Regions from separate parts of the Agrobacterium sp. DKPNP3 genome, predicted to be linked through region 1. Evidence: riboswitches for the same ligand, from Rfam matches in the RefSeq annotation. Region 1 holds a riboswitch; the other holds the start of a gene.

Region 1 (3,207 bases):
GCAATGCTGATCTCGTGGCCGAGGGCCGTATCCGCACCATCCAGATTGAAATAGGAATGCTGGCAGACATTGGCGATCGTGGGTTTGTCGGTCACCGTTTCGTAAACGACCGACAGCACCCCACCATCGAGGATCGTATAGGTGGCCGTAACCGTGCAGTTGCCGGGGTAACCAGCGCGGCCATCGGGGTCGATGATCTGCAGGACCACGTGGCTTTCGCCATGTTCCATCAGCATCCAGTTGCGCTTGCCCATGCCGTCGCTGCCGCCATGCAGGTGGCTTACGCCTTTTTCGTTCAGTTCCAGTTGATAGTCGTGGCCATCGATTGAGAACTTCCCGTTGCCGATGCGATTGGCATTTCGGCCGGGGGTGGCGCCGAAATAGGAGGAATATTTGTAATCCTCGAATTTGTCGAAGCCGAGAACGAGTGGCGGCTGATGACCCTCGAGGCGCAGATCCTGAATGACGGCGCCCCAGGTAATGACCTTCGCCGTAAGGCCACCCTTGGAGATGGTTACCCGTTCGACCTTCTCACCGGTTGCCGTGAAACCGAAATCTTCCCGTGCCGCGCCGTCGCTCATCTCGTCATTCTCCCTGGTGTCGCGAATTGCCGGGCGGACGTTGCGTCATTTTCCGGCAATTCGCAATCCCGCAGTTCAGGCGGCCATCTGTCCGATAGCGTCGAGATCGTAGGGTGTTGTCTGGTAAATTTCGTTGATCCAGTTCCCGAAAAACAGGTGGGCATGGCTGCGCCAACGGTTGAGCGGTGCAAGTTCCGGGTCGTTGTGCGGGAAATAATCGTGCGGCAGCTTGATCGGCACGCCGGCATGCACGTCGCGGAAATACTCGTCCGAAAGCGATGTCGAATCATATTCGACATGATTGAACATGTAGAGACGATTGCCCGCCTTCTCATGCACCAGGCAAACACCCATTTCCTCCGATTCCATCAGAATTTCGAGATCGGGATGCTTTTCGATATCGGCGCGGCGAACCTCGGTCCAGCGCGAGACCGGAACCTGGAAGTCATCTGAAAAGCCGTTGAGATAGATCGAGGAGGGGCAGAGATTGCGGTGGCGATAGACCCCGAAAGCTTTTTCCTTCAGCTCGTATTTCGGAACCCCGTGGAAGTGATAGATGGCGGCCATCGCGCCCCAGCAGACGTTGAGCGTCGAATGGACATTGGTGCGGGTCCACTCGAAGATCTTCTGCATTTCATTCCAGTAGGTAACGTCCTCATAGTCGAGGAGCTCGATGGGAGCGCCGGTGATGATGAAACCGTCGAACTTGCGGTGACGCACCTCTTCCCACGTCTCGTAGAAGGAGAGGAGATGTTCTTCCGGCGTGTTCTTGGCGCGATGACCGCCGATGCGGACGAGCGAGAGTTCCACCTGAAGCGGCGAGGCGCCGACAAGGCGCGCCATCTGGATTTCCGTCTTGATCTTGTTCGGCATGAGGTTGAGAAGCCCGATCTGGAGCGGACGGATATCCTGCCGGATGGCCGCCGTTTCGGTCATGACCCGCACACCCTCATGAACGAGGGTCTCAAAGGCGGGAAGCGTATCGGGAATCTTGATTGGCATGTCGAACTCTCTTTTCCGGATGACGTAAAGAACGTTGCGAAAACAAAAAAACCGGCAGCGGAAATCGCGACCGGTCCCAGGAAATTGCCCTTTTCCTCGACCCTTTAGCGACTTCTTTAAAGTGGCTGCAAGCCGGTCGGCAAATCACCACTGAGGCGTTTCATAATCCCGAAGCTGGCGAAAATCAATATAGGCGGTTTTATAAGGCTTTCGCCTTTCCATTTTCGGCCGAGGTGCGGTAAGGCAGGGCATGGATAATGCGCGTTTTACCATTCTGCTTGGCGGCGATGTGACGGTTACCGATCGCCTGAAAGAGGCCGTCGCGAATAGCCGCGTGATCGCTGCCGACGGCGGTATGCGCCATGCCGCGCCGCTTGGTTTAACACCCGAACTGTGGGTGGGCGATTTCGATTCCGCCAATCAGGCGCTGCTCGACACCTGGCCCGATGTCAAACGGCAGCCGTATCCGGCCGCAAAAGCCGTGACGGATGGGGAGATTGCCGTTTCGGAGGCGCTTTCCCGCGGCGCTCGGTCGCTGGTGCTCGTTGGCGCATTGGGCGGCCCACGCAGCGACCATGCACTTCAGCACCTTCTTTATGCGGTGGCGCTCGCCGAGCGTGGTCTTGAAGTGACACTGACATCCGGCGAAGAAGAGGCACGCCCCTTGCTCCCCGGTTCGATGGATATCGATCTGCCGCCCGCTTCGCTGTTCTCTGTTGCCGGCTTTACGGCCCTTGAGGGGCTCGATATCGGCAATGTGCGCTATCCGCTGGACGATTTTGCGCTTGCTTTCGGCTCTTCCCGCACTATTTCCAATGTCGCGAATGGCGGGCTCGTGCATTTCTCGCTGAAAAGCGGAAAAGCCATCGTGCTTGCCCGCCCCTATGATCTGACCGGAGCCTGATGCCTTGGCACCCCCAATTCTGAAACTCGATGACATCAAGCTGACCTTCGGCGTGACCCCGCTGCTCGACGGCGCCAATCTTCAGGTAGAGCCGGGCGACCGCATCTGCCTTGTCGGACGCAATGGCTCGGGCAAGTCCACGCTGATGAAGATTGCCGCGGGTCTCGTCGAGGCGCAGTCGGGCGAGGTGTTCCGGCATCCGGCCGCGACGATCCGTTATCTCGAACAGGCCCCGGACTTTGCCGGTTACGATACGGTTCAGGCCTATGCCGAAGCGGGGCTCGGGCCCGGCGACGATCCCTATCGCGTCACCTATCTTCTCGAACATCTTGGCCTCACCGGACAGGAAAATCCGGAGAGCCTTTCCGGCGGCGAGGCCCGCCGGGCGGCCCTGGCCCGCGTCATGGCGCCGGAACCCGATATTCTGATGCTGGACGAGCCAACCAACCATCTGGACCTGCCGACCATCGAATGGTTGGAAAGCGAGTTGCAGCAGACACGCAGTGCGCTGGTGCTGATTTCGCACGACCGTCGCTTTCTCGAAAAGGTCTCGACTTCCACCGTCTGGCTCGATCGCGGCCAGTCGCGCCGCCTCAACCGTGGCTTTGCCCATTTCGAGGAATGGCGCGACAAGGTGTTGGAAGAAGAAGAGCTGGAGCAGCACAAGCTCGGCAAGGCCATCGAGCGCGAAGAACACTGGATGCGCTACGGTGTGACCGC
Region 2 (3,207 bases), on a different contig from region 1:
TTCCATTTCATAATGGCCGAACATCAGGCCCGAAGGCGTATCCAGCGGACAGCCGGAAGAATACTCATAGCTGTCGCCAGGTTTGAGATGTGGTTTCTCGCCCACGACTCCAGGACCATAGACCTCGTCCACCTGGCCGTTCTGATCGGTAATGTGCCAGTAACGATTGACGAGAGTGACCGGAATGTCGGAGTTGTTCGCAATCACGACCTTGTAGCCCCAGACATAACGATCGTCATCCGGGTCGGATTGGTCTTCGAGATAATACGGATCAACCGTCACCTCGATATCCCTTGTCAGAGCACGATACATACGCACCACACCTCGAATTTATGCCTGCCGCCGCATTCTACACTATAGGCTCTGGCTATCGTCAAGGAAATGAATGACTTGACGGGCAGGGGGCGTCTCCTGTTGCGCTGTTTTTTACATTAGGGATAACGGTAAAGGTAAATATTGGTTTCCTGGCGCGGCCTTCTCGGGCGCCAGAAGCCATGGCCGGACATCAGCCGGGCCATGGCTTAAGCTATTTCAGCTTCAGACGGAAACCGCCGCAAGACCCTTTGCCAGATCTTCCACCAGATCGTCCGTGTCCTCGATACCGCAGGAAAGGCGCAATGTGCCGCCGGAGATACCGAGTTCCGCCCGTGCCTCGTCTGTGAGGTTCTTATGCGTCGTCGTGCCGGGGTGGGTAATGAGGCTCTTGGCGTCACCCAGATTGTTGGAAATCTTCACGATCTCAAGCGCGTTCTGCAGCTTGAAGGCCGCCTCCTTGCCGCCTTTCAGCTCGAAAGCCACCAGCGTCGAGCCGCCGGACATCTGGCGCGCAATGATATCCGCCTGTGGGTGGTCGGCGCGGCCGGGATAGATGACCCTGGCGACCTTGCCGCTGTCTGCCAGAAAATCCGCGATCTTCGAGGCATTGGCCGTCTGCTGCTTTACGCGCAGCGGCAGCGTTTCAATACCCTTCAGCAGCGTCCACGCATTGAACGGCGACATGGCGGGACCCGTATGGCGGAAATAATCCTGCAGCTCTTCTTCGATCCATTTCTTGTCGGAAAGGATCACGCCGCCGAGGCAGCGTCCCTGGCCGTCAATATGTTTGGTGGCAGAATAAACGACGATATGAGCGCCGAGTTCGAGCGGTTTCTGGAAAAGCGGTGTGGCGAAGACATTGTCGACCACCACTTTCGCGCCAATCTGGTTGGCGAGCTTCGCCACGCCGGCAATATCCACCACTTCGAGCGTCGGATTGGTTGGGCTTTCGAGGAAAAACAGCTTCGTATTCGGCTGGATTGCCTTTTCCCAGTTGCCGAGATCACGGCCATCAATCAGCGTGCATTCGATGCCATATTTCGGCGCCAGCGTTTCAACCACCCAGCGGCAGGAACCGAAAAGCGCACGGGCAGCAACGATGTGGTCGCCGGCGCGCAGCTGGCACATGATCGCCGCGGTAACGGCGGCCATGCCAGAAGCGAGCGCACGGGCGTCTTCAGCACCTTCCAGCAGGCACATGCGCTTCTCGAACATGTCATTGGTGGGGCTCGCATAACGGGCATAGATAAAGCCGTCCGTCTCACCTTTGAAGCGCGCTTCGGCAGCTTCGGAGTTTTCGTAGACGAAGCCCTGGGTCAGATAGATTGCTTCCGACGTTTCACCATAAGGGGAGCGTAGCGTACCACCGTGAACGAGCTGGGTTGCCGGGCGCCATTTATTGCTCATGTGATCACCTTCAAAACAAAAAAACCGGCCGCAAAAGCAGACCGGTTCCTAGCACCCGGTCTTTTTAGCCACTTGTTTAACGTGGCTGCAAGCCGACCGGCCAAATCACCACGGGATAACTTGCCTTACTGCCGTTACCGGCTTGCGTCAATGCCTTCCTTTTGGTTTTGTCGCCGTAAAAAGGAATGATGACCATGATGAGAACCACGGGCATTTTGGCGGATGGCGCAATACGCGCGCTGTTTGCGGGCGGCAAGCTGAAGAGTGAGGCCGATCTCGACGCGGATCAGGTGCAGCCCGCCAGCCTCGATCTCAGGCTCGGCTCGAAAGCTTACCGCGTGCGCGCCAGCTTCATGCCCGGCCCCGGAACCCAGGTCATCGACAAGCTCAATCGTCTGAGCCTGCACGAGGTCGATTTAAGCCAGGGCGCGGTGCTGGAAACCGGCTGTGTCTATATCGTGCCGCTGATGGAGAGCCTGGCGTTGCCGGCCGACATGTCCGCCTCTGCCAATCCCAAAAGCTCAACCGGCCGTCTCGATATCTTCACGCGCGTAATGACCGACAACGCGCAGGAATTCGACAAGATACCGGCGGGTTATGCCGGCCCGCTCTATCTCGAAATCAGCCCGCGCACGTTTCCGATCGTCGTGCGCCGCGGCTCACGCCTGTCACAGATCCGCTTCCGCATCGGCCATTCGCTGCTCAACGAAGCCGAATTGCTGAAGCTGCACGAAACGGAAATGCTGGTCGCCAGCGACACGCCGAACGTGACCGGCGGCGGCATCGCGCTGTCCATCGACCTCAAGGGCTTCGGCGACAACGGCCTGATCGGTTATCGCGGCAAACATCATACGGCGGTGGTGGATGTCGACAGGAAGGCCCAGCACGATGTACTCGATTTCTGGGAGCCACTTTACGCCCGTGGCCGCGCCGAGCTTATTCTCGATCCGGACGAATTCTATATTCTCGTCTCGCGCGAAGCTGTCCACGTTCCGCCGCTTTACGCCGCCGAAATGACGCCCTTCGACCCGCTGGTGGGCGAATTCCGCGTGCATTACGCCGGCTTCTTCGATCCCGGCTTCGGCCATGCGCAGGCAGGCGGCAGCGGCAGCCGCGCTGTGCTTGAAGTGCGCAGCCATGAAGTGCCCTTCATTCTGGAGCATGGCCAGATCGTCGGACGCCTGGTCTACGAGCACATGTTGGAAAAGCCTGATGGTCTCTACGGCACTGGCCTTGGCTCCAACTATCAGGCACAGGGCCTGAAGCTCTCGAAACATTTTCGCGCTGAGTGACCGAACCGGCGGGTGCTTGACACCTGCCGCGAACTATCCGATGTCTTAGACGGTGCGGGTGTAGCTCAATGGTAGAGCAGCAGCTTCCCAAGCTGAATACGAGGGTTCGATTCCCTTCACCCGCTCCAGCGACCTTTCCAACAAGATCATCGACGTCCAAGAAGCGCTGGTTTTTCAGCGCTTTTGCCTCGTG

What was found. Region 1 has a riboswitch for S-adenosylmethionine ahead of metA (homoserine O-acetyltransferase MetA). Riboswitches for the same ligand answer to the same signal wherever they lie in the genome.
Region 2: another riboswitch for S-adenosylmethionine. It lies ahead of ACUTJJ_RS03135 (O-succinylhomoserine sulfhydrylase); the one in region 1 lies ahead of metA (homoserine O-acetyltransferase MetA).

Annotation. Positions count from the first base shown of each region.
Region 1 is NZ_JBQYSN010000023.1:7,033-10,239, reverse strand. It holds gene ACUTJJ_RS09065 (aldose epimerase family protein) at 1-581, opposite strand, end outside; gene metA (homoserine O-acetyltransferase MetA) at 657-1,583, opposite strand; SAM riboswitch at 1,668-1,744, opposite strand; gene ACUTJJ_RS09055 (thiamine diphosphokinase) at 1,834-2,487, shown strand; gene ACUTJJ_RS09050 (ABC-F family ATP-binding cassette domain-containing protein) at 2,492-3,207, shown strand, end outside.
Region 2 is NZ_JBQYSN010000006.1:43,059-46,265, forward strand. It holds gene apaG (Co2+/Mg2+ efflux protein ApaG) at 1-312, opposite strand, end outside; gene ACUTJJ_RS03135 (O-succinylhomoserine sulfhydrylase) at 538-1,722, opposite strand; SAM riboswitch at 1,766-1,844, opposite strand; gene ACUTJJ_RS03140 (2'-deoxycytidine 5'-triphosphate deaminase) at 1,917-3,014, shown strand; tRNA gene ACUTJJ_RS03145 (tRNA-Gly) at 3,069-3,142, shown strand.